DNA from 3 places in the Bradyrhizobium sp. th-b2 genome. Region 2 is predicted to be linked to each of the others. Evidence: predicted binding sites of a transcription regulator. Region 2 holds the regulator's gene; each other region holds the start of a gene.
What was found. The regulator PhoB, encoded in region 2, activates phosphate uptake and scavenging genes when phosphate is short. The targets are predictions, from matches to a motif close to TGTCATNNANCTGTCAT.

Region 1 (4,607 bases), on a different contig from region 2:
TGTTTGTGATCTTCATCGTGATCATGCTGGCCCAGCCGCTGGTGCTGGAGGGCGTGCTGCAGATTCCCTTCAAGGGCGACGCGTTGCTGATGATCGCCGCCGGCTCGCTCCTCATCATCGCCTATCTGTCGGTCGGCGCGCTGCTGCAACTTCTGGTCGGCGATCTCGCGACCGGGCTGGGACTTGCCGGCCTGATCGCCTCGCCTGCGTTCGGCTACGCCGGCGTCGGCTTTCCCACCATCGGCATGAACACGTTTGCGCAGGTCTGGAGCGCGATCCTGCCGCTGCGCTGGTACATGGCAGTCCTGATGGGACAGGCGGCGCGCGGGTTGCCGGCAACGGAATCCGCTGTTCCCTTCGCCGCGCTCGCCGGCCTCGCGCTGCTGTTTGCCGGCCTCGCATGGCTGCGCATGGCGAGCCTGACGCGCAGGGGCTGGTTCGCGACAGAGAGGCCGGCCGAACCTCCGGTTAGCGAACAGACATCGCCAGGCGTCGGCGGCGCCTTCATCGGAGAGTGGCGACGCGTGCTCGGAACGCGCAGCGCGTTCACCCTCTTGTTCCTGGCCCCGCTGATCTACGGCATCTACTATCCGCAGCCCTATCTGAACCAGATCCTGCGCAAGCTGCCGATCGCGGTGGTCGACAATGATCTCAGCGATCTCTCCCGCCAGATTGTCGAGACGCTCGATGCCAGCGGCACGTTGAGCGTGACGGTGCGCGCCCGCACGCTGGCGGAGGCGCGCACCGCGATCGATCGCGGCGAGGCGTTTGCCGCGGTCCAGATCCCGCCCGATACCGAGCGCGACGTGCTCAAGGGCATCACCGCCCACATTCCGGTCTACGCCGACGCCACCTATCTGTTCGTCTTCAGGTCGACCGCCAGCAGCGTCGCCACCGCGATCGGCACGCTGACATCGGAGCTGGTGTCGCGGGGCGGCCGCTCCGACGGCAGCCTGGTCAAGGCGAAGCTCGCGAGCCTCAGCCCGGCCGATGTTCTGCTGCAACCGATCTTCAACCCGGTCGGCGGCTATGCGAGCTACATCGTGCCGGCGGCATTCATCCTGATCCTGCAGCAGACGCTCCTGATCGGCGCGGCGATGCTGACCGGCACGGCGCTGGCCAGCGGCCGCGGCGCGTTCGCCGGCGTGTTCGGGCGCGGCATCGCCCATCTGACGATCTATTTGCCGGCGCTCGCGCTCTATCTGATCGTGCTGCCGCGCGTCTACGGTTTCTCGACGCTGGGGCATCTGCCGCAGATCTTCGCGCTGGCGACCGTCTTCCTGCTGGCGACGAGTTTTATGGGACAGGCGATCGGCGCCTGGTTCACGCGGCCGGAAAACGCCACCATCCTGCTGCTGGCGACCAGCCTGCCGCAATTCTTCACCGCCGGCTTTGCATGGCCGCGCGAGGCCATCCCCGCTGCGGCCACCGCGCTGGGCCGGCTGTTTCCGGCCGACTCCGCGATCGACGGCCTCGTGCGCATCAACCAGCTCGGCGCCAGCATCTGGGAGGTCTCGCATGACTGGCTCGGACTGTGGTGTTTGGCGCTGGGCTATTTCGCACTCGCCGTGATCTCGGCGCTGGTGTTCAAGAGAGGACCGCAACATGCCCAACGCTAGGCGCATCGCCATCATCGCGGTCCCGCTTGTGCTCGTCGCGGGCGCGCTGATCTATTCCGAGAACCGCGCGACGTCGTCCCCCGCAACCGTCGGTGTCGTGCGCTCGACCGAGGTCAGGGTCGAGCCGGAGGTGAACGGCCAGCTTATGTCGATCGCGGTCGAGAAAGGCGCGCAGGTGCACGCAGGCGACGTTCTCGCCAAGCTCTCCGCGGTCGAGTTGACCGCGCAGGCGGACCAGGCGCGGGCCGCGCTCGCCGCTGCGGTCGCAAGCCGCAACAATGTCTATGCCGGCGTTCGCCGCGAGCAGGTCGATTCCCTTAAGGCGGCCATCTCCAAGGCCAAGTCGCGCCTCGACTATGTCGAGGTCCAGCTCAAGCGGATCAGCACATTGGCGAGCCAGAGTTTTGAAACCCAGCAGGCACTCGACCAGGCCGAGAATGACGTGGCGGCGGCGCGCGCCGGCGTGGCGGCAGCCCAAGCCAATTACGACGCCGCAGTGGCGGGGCCGACCAAGGAGGAGCGCGCCATCGCCGACGCCCAGGTGCAGGCGGCCGCGGCCGCCGTCGCGGTGCTCGAACGCCGGCTCGACAAGATGGTGCTGCGCGCGCCGGCCGACGGCGTGGTCAGTGTCATCGCTGCGGAAGTGGGCGAGAACGTTCGCGCGGGCCAGCCGATCCTGATGGTCGCGGCGGCCGGCAAGCAATGGCTGTCGTTCAACGTGCGCGAGGACCATCTCGACGGCCTTGCGATCGGAAAGACCGTGAACGTGATCCGGAATGCCACCGGCGGCGCGACCAAGGCCGCGATCACCGAATTGCGGCCGCTCGGCACCTTCGCCACCTGGCAGGCCGAGCGCGTGATCGGCGATCATGACCGCAGCACGCTGCGGCTGCGTCTCGATCCCGCCGGCGCCGCGGAAGGCCTCGAGCCCGGCATGACCGTCCGGATCGAGCGATGAAGCGCGCGACGGTCGGCCCCGAACCGCGGTGACGTGCGCGTCGCCGCGATGCATTTCAAAAGCTTTGTCGGCCCACCCCGCCCGACAGTCATCCAGCTGTCAGGAGATTGAGACAAGAAGACAGCAGCGTCGAACGGCTCGGCCCTTGTGGCACTGGACCCGACGCTACACCAAAGATGGAGGCGTGGCCGTGAAGCACATTCGTTCAGGACGGAAAGTACATCTCGCAGCGATGCTGTTCGGTGCGGCGGCTTTGGCGATGCTCCCGCCATCGATCGCGTCAGCGCAAACCACGTCAGTGCCGGCCGGCAACAAGCCCTTCCTGACCCTCGATGGAAAGCCGCCGCTCGTCATCGGGCATCGCGGCGTGCCGGGCCTGGTGCCCGAGGAGACCGATGCATCGTATGAGCTCGCCGCCGACCTCGGAACGGATTCGCTCGAAGAGGACCTGCACCTGACCAGGGATTGCGTGCTGGTGGCACGCCACAACCCGTGGCTCGGCGACAACACCAACATTGCCGAGGTGGCGAAGACCAATCCGGAGGTTGCGGCCCGCAAGCGCACGGCGCCGGGTGTCCTCGTCAAGGGGAAATGGGCGCAAGCTCCCACCGGCGGGCCAGCCGACTACCTCACCGATCTCATCGATCCGGCCGATCCCAAATCGGTGCTGAAAGCACTGATCGTGGATGGCGATGACCACACCAACGACTGGTCGATCACCGACTTCACCATGGCCGAGCTGAAGAACTGGATCGCCGGCACCACCTATGATGCGGCCAACGAGAGGCCGAAGCTGTTCAACGGCAAATTCCCGATCATCAGCTTCCAGGACATCATCGACATCGCCAAGGCCAAGAGCAAGGCAACGGGACGTCCCATCTCGGTCTATCCGGAAACCAAGAATCCGAGCTGGAACAATGCCCAGGCCATCGCCAATGGCTGCGGTGCGCCCGGGAGCCACCCGCTCGAGGATGCCCTGATCAAGATCATCAAGGAGAACGGCCTCAACGCGAAGGACGCTCCGATCGTCGTTCAGAGCTTCGAGGCCGGCAGTCTGAAATACATGCGCGGCCATGGACTGGAAACGCGGCAGGTCCAGCTGATCGACGGCAACGGTGTCGACTTCAAGACCGGCAAGGTCCTGCTGAACAACATCGCCAATTCCCGCCCGTACGACTGGACGGTTGCGGGCGACTCGCGCGGCTTCGATGCGATGCTGACCCCTGAGGGCCTCGCGGAGATCAAGACCTATGCCGACGGCATCGGTCCGTGGAAGGCGTATATCGTTCCGTTGAAGATCTCACCCTGGAAAGACAGCAACGCCGACGGCAAGCCCTACAAGGGATCGACGCCGGAGGCCTCGACGCAGGAAGCAACCAGCGTCATTGCCGATGCGCACAAGCTCGGCCTGTTCGTGCATGTCTTCACCTTCCGGAACGAGAAGAAATATCTGGCGGCCGACTATCGCGGCGATCCGGGCCTGGAATATCTGAAGTTCTTCCGCCTCGGCGTGGACGGGGTCTTCACGGATTTCACCCACACCGGAGTCGCCGCCCGTGCGGCCTATCTCCGTGAACTGGGCTGGTGACGCCGGCGATGCGAAGGCCGCGGATGCATGTCGTGCAGCGCCGCGGTCACACGTTCATCTGAAAGCGATGCTGCCCGGCCTGTGGCCGATGGCAAGCGTGAGCGGAAGCGCCTCGCGCTCTGGCTCCTGAGCGCAGGCGGACGGGTACACAGCCTCCGCCTCACTTCCCCTTAAGCGCCAGCGCGCTGGTCAGGTCGCCGAGCGGCTTCTGACCACGAGCGGCGATCGCAGCGTCGCGCACGGTGATGCCGTGCAGCGTCGGCAGTTCGAAGCGGCGCGTGATGAAGCGCAGGATCGATGTCGTGTCCATCGGCGTATGGTCGACATAACCGCGGCGCGCATACGGAGAGACGATGATGGCCGGGATGCGTGAGCCAGGGCCCCACCGATCGCCCTTCGGGGGCGCCACGTGATCCCACAGGCCGCCATTCTCGTCATGGGT
Region 2 (4,607 bases):
TTCCCGATGACGATCTACGAGAACATCGCCTTCGGCATCCGCCTCTACGAGAAGATCTCGAAGTCCGAGATGGACGACCGGGTCGAGAAGGCGCTCCGCGGCGGCGCGCTGTGGAACGAGGTCAAGGACAAGCTGAACGCTTCCGGCCTGTCGCTCTCCGGCGGCCAGCAGCAGCGGCTGTGCATCGCGCGCACCGTGGCGGTGCGTCCCGAGGTGATCCTGTTCGACGAGCCGTGCTCGGCGCTCGACCCGATCTCGACCGCCAAGGTCGAGGAGCTGATCCAGGAGCTCTCCGAGGATTACACGATCGCGATCGTCACCCACAACATGCAGCAGGCGGCGCGCGTCTCCGACAAGACCGCCTTCATGTATCTCGGCGAGCTGATCGAGTTCGACGACACCAACAAGATCTTCACCTCGCCGAGCGATCGACGCACGCAGGACTACATCACCGGCCGGTTCGGCTGAGGAGACAAGCGATGGCTTCTGAACATACCGCCAAGGCATTCGACAGCGACCTGCAGGAGTTGACCCGCCTGGTCGCCGAGATGGGCGGCCTCGTCGAGCGCATGATCACCGAGTCGGTCGACGCGCTGATCCGCCGCGACGTCGCGCTGGGCAAGCGCGTGGTCGCCGCCGACATCGAGATCGACAATCTGCAGCGCGTCATCGAAGAGCGCGCGGTGCTGACGATCGCTCGCCGCCAGCCGATGGCGATCGACCTGCGCGAGATCGTCAGCGCGATGCGCGTCGCGACTGACCTCGAGCGGATCGGCGACCTCGCCAAGAACATGGGCAAGCGCGTCGCGGCGCTGGAGAGCGATTTCCAGCCGCTGAAGCTGATCCGCGGCCTCGAGCACATGACCGACCTCGTGCTGTCGCAGGTCAAGTCGGTGCTCGACGCCTATGCCGCGCACGATCTGCCGGCGGCGATGAACGTCTGGAAGGGCGACGAGGAGGTCGATGCGATCTGCACCTCGCTGTTCCGCGAACTGCTCACCTACATGATGGAGGATCCGCGCAACATCTCGTTCTGCATCCATCTGATGTTCTGCGCCAAGAACATCGAGCGGATCGGCGACCACGCCACCAATATCGCCGAGACCGTGTTCTACATGATCGAGGGCCAGCAGATCACCGACAAGCGTCCGAAGGGCGATATGACCAATTTCGCCACCACGGTGCCGGGCAACTAGGGCATGATCCGCATCGGCGGAACCGGATTGTCGTCGCGACAAACCGTTTCCCACGGGGAATATGCTCAGGGGTTGAGTGTTTCGGTTTGCGTTTGGGCAACGGATCACCACAGAGAAAGAACTTAGACCGATGAGCGCACGCATTCTGGTAGTCGAAGACGAGGAAGCGCTGACGACACTGTTGCGCTACAACCTCGATGCGGAAGGCTACGACGTCGAAACGGTGGGACGCGGCGACGACGCCGACACCAGGTTGAAGGAGCGCATCCCCGACCTCGTTGTGCTGGACTGGATGCTGCCGGGCCTGTCCGGCATCGAGCTGTGCCGCCGCCTGCGGGCGCGGCCCGAGACCAAGCAGCTTCCGATCATCATGCTGACCGCGCGCGGCGAGGAGAGTGAGCGCGTGCGCGGGCTTGCCACCGGCGCCGACGATTACATCGTCAAGCCGTTCTCGGTGCCCGAGCTGCTGGCGCGGGTGAAGGGCTTGCTGCGCCGTGCGAGCCCGGAGCGGCTTGCCACCGTGCTGACCTATGGCGATATCGAACTCGACCGCGAGAAGCGCCGCGTGGCGCGCTCCGGCCGCCCGATCGATCTCGGGCCGACCGAATATCGTCTGCTCGAATTCTTCCTCGAGCATCCCGGCCGGGTGTTCAGCCGCGAGCAGCTGCTCGACAGCGTCTGGGGCCGCGACATCTATATCGACGAGCGCACCGTCGACGTGCATATCGGCCGCCTGCGTAAGTTGCTCAATCCGGGCCGCGAGCAGGATCCGATCCGCACCGTGCGCGGCGCCGGCTACGCGCTCGACGACCGCTTCGCGAAGGCCGAGCCGCAGCCGTAACGGCCGTGTGGCATTCATAAACCGCAACACGTTGTCGTCCCGGCGAAAGCCGGGACCCATACGCCGCGGCCGGCGCAATCGGCACGCGGCCAGACGGCTTTCAAACAACACCCATTCGTGGTTATGGGTCCCGGCCTGCGCCGGGACGACGCCGGTGATGCATCCGGGCTACGGTTCTCACAAAAAAATCCCCGCTTTCATGGGGATTTCTTTTTCAGTCCTACGCCAGTTTCCCGAGTGCTCACTTGATCTGCGGTTTCGCCGACGGCCGGCGGCGATCGCCGGCGGGCTGGTAGGCGACGCGCGAGTGGTGTGCGCAATAGGGCAGGCCGCCGAGCGCCTTGCCGCCGCAGAAGAAGAATTCCGGGCTCGATGGATCGCCGACCGGCCAGTGGCAGGTGGCTTCGTTCAGCTCGAGCAGCGACAGCCGCTGGCTCATCGGCACCACGTTGTCGTAGGAGATCGGATCGGGCTCCATCTCGACCTCGAAGGCATGCGCCAGCGCGGTGTTGCCGCGCGAGACCGGACGCGCCACCCGCATCATGTGCTGGGCGGGGCGGGCCTTGCGCTGCCGCGGCGCGGCCGTGGAGGGGGCCTTGGCGCGGCCGGAGAGGCCGAGCCGATGCACTTTGCCGATCACGGCATTTCGCGTCACATTGCCAAGTTCCGCGGCGATCTGGCTGGCCGAGAGGCCAGACTCCCAGAGCTTCTTCAGCTGCTCGACGCGATCGTCGGACCAGGTCAATACAGTCATCGCATTCTTCCTTTCGCATGGCGCCGGCCAGTCATTGGAGCGACGCTGCGAGCCAAATCCGGGTCAAAATCCCAGCGGCCAGAATCCCTTAGCCCTCGCCGGGCGCGGTCTTGCGCCCGAACGTTTACGTGTGACACGAAGGCTACTTAGAGGGTCCAGTACTGCCGCACGAGATGTCGTACCCGACAGGCCAAACGCTACAATATGGCGTGACTCTGGCGCAAGAGTCCGCGGCCGTGCGTCCACATGTTCCCACAAAGTTAAGCACTGTAATGAGGCTTTTCCACCGCACCGGAATGCTCCGGATTGCGCTCGTTTCGCATCGCAGGAAGGCCGGCAAAGGCCGGCTCCTGGCGATTGACACCTACTGGCCGCAGCATAGAATGGCTGCACGTGCCGCCCGCAAAGGCGGCCGTTTTGTTTTCCGAAGCTGGCCGTTGCTGCACTGGCGTCAAGGCGCGCACGGCAATTGTCGGCTTCAAACCGGCAGTGAACGCCATGACCAACAGCGCCTCGTCGCATCTGCTCCCCGTCTTCGCCCGGGTCGATCTCGGCTTCGAGCGCGGTGAGGGCGCCTGGCTGATCGCAACCAACGGCGACCGCTATCTCGACTTCACCTCGGGCGTTGCGGTGAACGCGCTCGGGCACGCGCATCCGCATCTGGTCCAGGCGCTGCAGGAACAGGCGACCAAGCTCTGGCACATGTCGAACCTGTTCAAGAGCCCGGACGGCGAGGCGCTGGCCGCCCGGCTGTGCGAGCAGAGCTTTGCCGACTTCGTGTTCTTCTGCAATTCCGGCGCAGAGGCGATGGAGGGCGTGATCAAGCTGGTCCGCCATTATCACTTCTCCAAGGGCCATCCCGAGCGCTACCGCATCATCACCTTCGAAGGCGCCTTCCACGGCCGCACGCTGGGCACGCTGGCTGCGACCGGCTCGCCAAAATATCTCGAGGGTTTTGGCCCGCCGATGGACGGCTTCGACCAGGTGCCGCACGGCGACATCGAGGCCGTCAAGAAAGCGATCGGCCCGCACACTGCCGGCATCCTGATCGAGCCGGTGCAGGGCGAGGGCGGCGTGCGCTCGGCGCCGCAGGCGTTCTTCAAGGCGCTGCGCGCGCTCTGCGACGAGCATGGCCTGCTGCTCGCATTCGACGAGGTGCAGACCGGTATGGGCCGCACGGGCGATCTTTTCGCCTACAAGCGCACCGGCGTGACCCCTGACGTGATGTCGCTGGCGAAGGCGCTCGGCGGCGGCTTCCCGATCGGCGCGGTGCTGGCGAGCGCCAAGGCGGCTGAGGGCATGGCGCCGGGTTCGCACGGCTCGACCTTCGGCGGCAATCCGCTGGCGGTCGCCGCGGCCAATGCCGTGCTCGACGTGATGCTGAAACCCGGCTTCTTCGAGCACGTGCAGAAGATGTCGCTGCTGCTCAAGCAGAAGCTAGCCTCCGTCGTCGACCGCTATCCGTCCGTGCTGGCGGACGTGCGCGGCGAGGGGCTGTTGATCGGCGTCAAGGCCGTGGTGCCCTCCGGCGACCTGATCGTCGCGCTGCGTAACGAGAAGCTGCTCACCGTTGGCGCCGGCGACAATGTGGTGCGCTTCCTGGCGCCCCTGATCGTCACCGAGGCCGAGATCGACCAGTCGATCACAGCGCTCGAGCGCGCCTGCTCTGCGCTGGCGGCAACCCAGCCGAAGAAGGCGGCGGGATGATGAGCAAGCCTGTCCGCCACTTCCTCGACATCGACGAGGTGCCGCTCGCCGAGCTGCGCAACATGCTGTCCGCTGGCGCCGCCATGAAGGCGGCGCGGAAGGCGCATGA
Region 3 (4,607 bases), on a different contig from region 2:
CGGCGAACGCATCTTCTCTGCAGGGAGTGCAACTGTGAAGCTCGCAGGCCAGGTCGCGTGCCCCATCGACTGGGAAGCGACCTTGGAAGCCCTTGCAGAGCTGGGAGTCACCAGGGTGTTGGACCTCGGCCCAGGACATGCGCTTGCAGAGATGGCGCAAACATTCCTGCCATCCATTCGATGCTACGCCACGGACGGATTTCACACGGTCGAAGGCTTGCGAAGCTGGGTTGCTTCCAACTAGCCGGCACGCATGACTTGAGACGCGGAGTGTCACAGCAGGCGACGCAGAGGCCGCAGAAGCGGCCGCCCAAAATGCCTGCTCGGCAAAGCCGCTTACCCCAACCGGGCAACGGGTGTGTGGAGAAAGGTGGTAACGGGAGGCCGCTACATCGCGAAACCCACTGTTTCAAAGGCCCTATTTTCTTACTGGAGAGCAGCGTAACTCCGTGTGTGGCTGAGTGAAGGGAGCCGGGAAATCCGGCAGCGTAGCCAGAAGGCGCCGTGCTGTACCGGCAAGTGCCGGATCGAGCGCCGCATGCGGCCGTCCGGCCTCGCCGTCTTGCGGCCATAGCTCATCGATCTCCTGCTGCGACAGCTTACCGGCAGGTTGAGCCGGGCGAGCTCAGTCCGCCAGTTGTGCGAAAGCCAGACTCCCATTGTCTCGCCCCAAAGCATGCTATCCACCGGACTCCATGGCTCTGGAGCGCCGAGGAGCAGGAACTCTTCCGCGCTAAAGCGGCCGCGTTCGTCGATCCAGGCGTTGACGCCTCGCGCATAAGCTTCCAGCATAGGCGTGTCGGCTCTGACACAGCGTCAAGGTCAGATGATGCGCGAACACGAAGGCCGAGAGTGCGCATCATTCGATCCATCGGCAGCGCCGCTTGCCCGGCAATCTCCGACAATCGCCCTGACGCCGAGCGGCGCATGAGATCCATCTGGAACATCCGGTCTCGTGCATGCAGATAGCCAAGCGCTGTTGCGGCATCGATCATCGTCGAGGTGCGGATCCAAGGAATGCCATTCGCGTCCAAACGCACGCTTGCGGCGGCGGAAAGTCCGTGGACCTGCAACTCATCATTGAACGGTGGCAATGTCTGCCAGATCAAGGCAGCCATAATGCCAATCCCGCCCAGCAAGAGGACAATGCCGTAAGCGATCGTCTTGATCACTATCGTTCTTATTGATCCGCTTTCCTGCTTCGGGTGTACTTGAAAGCTATCTTCTGTTGGTACCAATCCGTGCGCTGACGGCGTTGCCGGATCCAACCCCCTCAAGCTCGGCTTTCCTTCGAAGAACTGCCATCCAAGTCCTTCGACTATGGCCGACATTGGCTCCACTCAGAAGGCACAGATATTCTTCTTCCAATTCACTGCCTACCGCCTTGGTTGCGCGCTGTTGAAGGCCAAAGGGTCTTTGATGGCAGCAGTATGTAGATCGCCTTCACCTCCATCCTCGGACTTCGAAGCAATATTCGCGATCGGCGCAATAAATTCCCCGGTAGACGGTAAAGAACTTTTTATGTTGACGTGAACGCGCTCTATTTCGCGCATTTGCGTCTGTACTCCACTGCATCGAAAATGCTTCCGCCGCCGTAATTTGTCAGACGATTTGCACGACCCGCAATCAGCATTCGGATTGCGATTGTGCCGCAGCAGAAATCAAAACTGACACATGGCCGTCATTGACGCTGACTAACGGTCTCGCCGCTTTGCATGCACCTCTTGAGGGAAAAATGAAGAATCGAAAATTGAAGACGACGTTACTCGCCACTGTAGCGCTGTTTGCTGTTGCGAGTATTGCAACGTCGACTGGCTCAGTTATCGCTGGTCCGGGCACCAACAAGGCAGACAGCAAGAAGGACGACAAGGATGCCGCCGTTGATCCGAATACGTTGAAGACCAAATATCCGATCAAGCACCTGGTGATCGTTTTCAACGAGAACCGCTCGTTTGATCATTATTTCGGTACTTACCCGAATGCACTGAATCCGGAAGGCGAGCCGGTTTTCGAGCCTGCCAAGAACACGCAGCGGGACATCGACAATCTCTTGTCGAGCGTCACTCTGCTCAATAACAATCCAAACTTGAATGCGGCCAACGGCGCCGGCGCTTCCAACCCGTTCCGTCTAGATCGCACGCAGGCCAATACGGCCGATCAGGGCCATGGCTACACGGCCGAGCAGAAGGCCTACGACGGCGGCATGAACGATCTGTTCCCGGAATTCACCGGCAAGGGCACCAATGGCGGCGCCGGCGCTTTTGGCACCAAAGGTCAGGTCATGGGCTTCTTCGACGGCAACACAGTGACCGCCCTCTGGAATTATGCCCAGAACTACGCGATGAGCGACAATGCCTGGAGTGATCAATATGGCCCGTCGACGCCTGGCTTGCTCAACATGTTTGCCGGGACCACGAATGGGGCGATCATTCCGGCGGGCCTCACTGCGAGTACAGTCCAGGATGGTCAGGGCGGTCTCACGCTGACCAGCGATACGGATCCGGTCGGGGACGTGTGCTCAAGCCAGACCTCACAAGTTCGGATGACGAGCAAGAACATCGGCGACTTGCTCAATGCCGCCGATATCCCCTGGGGATCTTTTGTCGGTGGTTTCAACCTGCAAACTCTCAACAACAACGGCACCACAGGTTGTGTGCGCTCCACCGTGAGCCAGGTCGTCGGCGGCGCGATCCGGGACTATATCCCGCATCACATTTGGTTCCAGTATTACCAGTCGACGGCCAACCCGACCCATGCCCGCCCGACCTCGACCAAGGCGATTGGCTATACGACGGTACCCGGCAAAAACAAGGTTGATCCGGCCAACCACGCCTACGATTTGGACGACTTCTTCACTGCGGTCGGATCCGGCAACTATCCGGCAGTGTCTTTCATCAAAATGTCGGCCTTCCAGGACGCTCACCCGGGCAACTCCGATCCGCTCGATGAGCAGACGGGGCTGGTTACCCTGATCAACTTCCTGCAGCAGCGGCCTGACTGGGAAAGTACCGCCGTAATCCTCGCCTATGATGACTCGGACGGCTGGTATGACCACGCTTTCGCCAAGACGACGAGGCCGTCGTTCTCGGCAACAGCCGATGCGTTGAACGGCACGGGCATTTGCGGCGTGATTGGCACGACCGAACCCGCAGGAGTCAACGGCTTGCCTGTTCATGGTCGCTGCGGTCCCGGCACGCGCCAGCCGTTCATGGTGATTTCCCCCTACGCCAAGAAAAACTACGTCAGCCACGTGCTCATCACCCAGGCCTCCATTCCGCAGTTCATCGAAGACAACTGGCTGAACGGTGAGCGGATCGGCGGTGGCTCCTTCGATGCTACGACCGGCTCGATCGTCGACATGTTCAACTTCAACAAGAAAAACAGCACCACGCTCATCCTCGATCCGACCTTCGGTACGGTGGATACCAAGAACAAGACGAAGAACGATTGAGCCAGATTCAGATGCTCAATCGCACAATCGCGTGCTTCGTCGGCGCAGGCCTTATGGCCTGCGTCGCTTTGGCTGCCGAGCCGCAAACGTTGCCCGGCGAAAACCCGAATCCGGTTCGTCTGGTCCGTCCCCCAGTCGCGCCGCTCTCGGCGATGGCGAAACTCGGTCGGGACGTATTCTTCGACACGAGCCTGTCGTCGTCGGGCAAGATGGCTTGTGCGTCCTGTCACAGCCCGGACCACGCGTATGGTCCCCCTAACGACGGGCCAGTCATGCCCGGCGGCCCTGCTCTGTCGCTTCCCGGGTTGCGAGCCGTCCCATCGCTGACTTACCTGCAGCGGCAGCCTGACTTCAGCATCGGTCCCGACGACCGGGAAAACGAGACCGTCACACTGGCGCAAATGGCCGACATTGGTCAGACGGCAACGCGCGTACAAAAGACCGCGCAGCAGGCCACGCAAAGCGCGGCGAATATCGTGCCGCAGGGTGGCCTGTTCTGGGACGGCCGCGCTGACACTCTCCAGATCCAGGCATCGGGTCCGTTGCTCGACCCGCGAGAGATGGATGGCGGCAGCATCGAGGTGATTGCAGAAAAGCTGCGTCGCGCGCCTTACGCTACGAAAATCGCGGCATTGTTCGGTGAGACCGTTTTGAAGAACGCGAACTTGTTGGTTGCCGAGGCGACTTTCGCGATCGGTCGCTACCAGATCGAGGAGCCGAGCTTCCACCCCTACACGAGCAAGTTCGATTATTGGCTTGAAGGCAAAGCCCGCTTCAACGACAACGAAATGAGGGGCTACCGCTTGTTCAACGATCCGGAGAAGGCCAACTGTGCCGGATGTCATAGCTCGAGGGTCACCCGCGACGGCTTCCCTCCGCTCTTCACCGACACCCAATATGAAGCGCTGGCCGCGCCACGCAATATGGTACTCCCCGACAACAAGGACCCCGGGTATTTCGATCTTGGGGTTTGTGGACCGGTTCGCAAGGACATCGCAGACCAGACTCAGTATTGCGGCATGTTCAAGACACCTACCTTGCGCAACACCGCGTTGCGCCGTGCCTACTTCCACAATGGCGTATTCACCTCGTTGCGGCAGGTCATGGATTTCTACAATTTTCGCGATACAAATCCGGAGAAGGTCTATCCGCTTGG

Region 1: the regulator PhoB is predicted to act here: its motif matches at 2,664-2,680, upstream of K359_RS0108520 (glycerophosphodiester phosphodiesterase family protein).
Region 3: the regulator PhoB is predicted to act here: its motif matches at 1,669-1,685, upstream of K359_RS0149970 (phospholipase C).

The regions. Positions count from the first base shown of each region.
Region 1 is NZ_AUGA01000004.1:247,704-252,310, forward strand. Features, by position in the region: gene K359_RS0108510 (ABC transporter permease) at 1-1,619, shown strand, start outside; gene K359_RS0108515 (HlyD family secretion protein) at 1,606-2,577, shown strand; gene K359_RS0108520 (glycerophosphodiester phosphodiesterase family protein) at 2,768-4,165, shown strand; gene K359_RS51465 (acid phosphatase) at 4,326-4,607, opposite strand, start outside.
Region 2 is NZ_AUGA01000007.1:282,276-286,882, reverse strand. Features, by position in the region: gene pstB (phosphate ABC transporter ATP-binding protein PstB) at 1-468, shown strand, start outside; gene phoU (phosphate signaling complex protein PhoU) at 480-1,196, shown strand; gene phoB (phosphate regulon transcriptional regulator PhoB) at 1,327-2,037, shown strand; gene K359_RS0113880 (GcrA family cell cycle regulator) at 2,279-2,791, opposite strand; gene K359_RS61220 (hypothetical protein) at 3,052-3,291, opposite strand; gene K359_RS0113875 (aspartate aminotransferase family protein) at 3,290-4,498, shown strand; gene argF (ornithine carbamoyltransferase) at 4,498-4,607, shown strand, end outside.
Region 3 is NZ_KE384571.1:27,888-32,494, reverse strand. Features, by position in the region: gene K359_RS0149980 (acyltransferase domain-containing protein) at 1-244, shown strand, start outside; gene K359_RS66710 (penicillin acylase family protein) at 427-792, opposite strand; partial or broken gene K359_RS66705 (penicillin acylase family protein) at 813-1,118, opposite strand; gene K359_RS0149970 (phospholipase C) at 1,736-3,451, shown strand; gene K359_RS0149965 (cytochrome-c peroxidase) at 3,448-4,607, shown strand, end outside.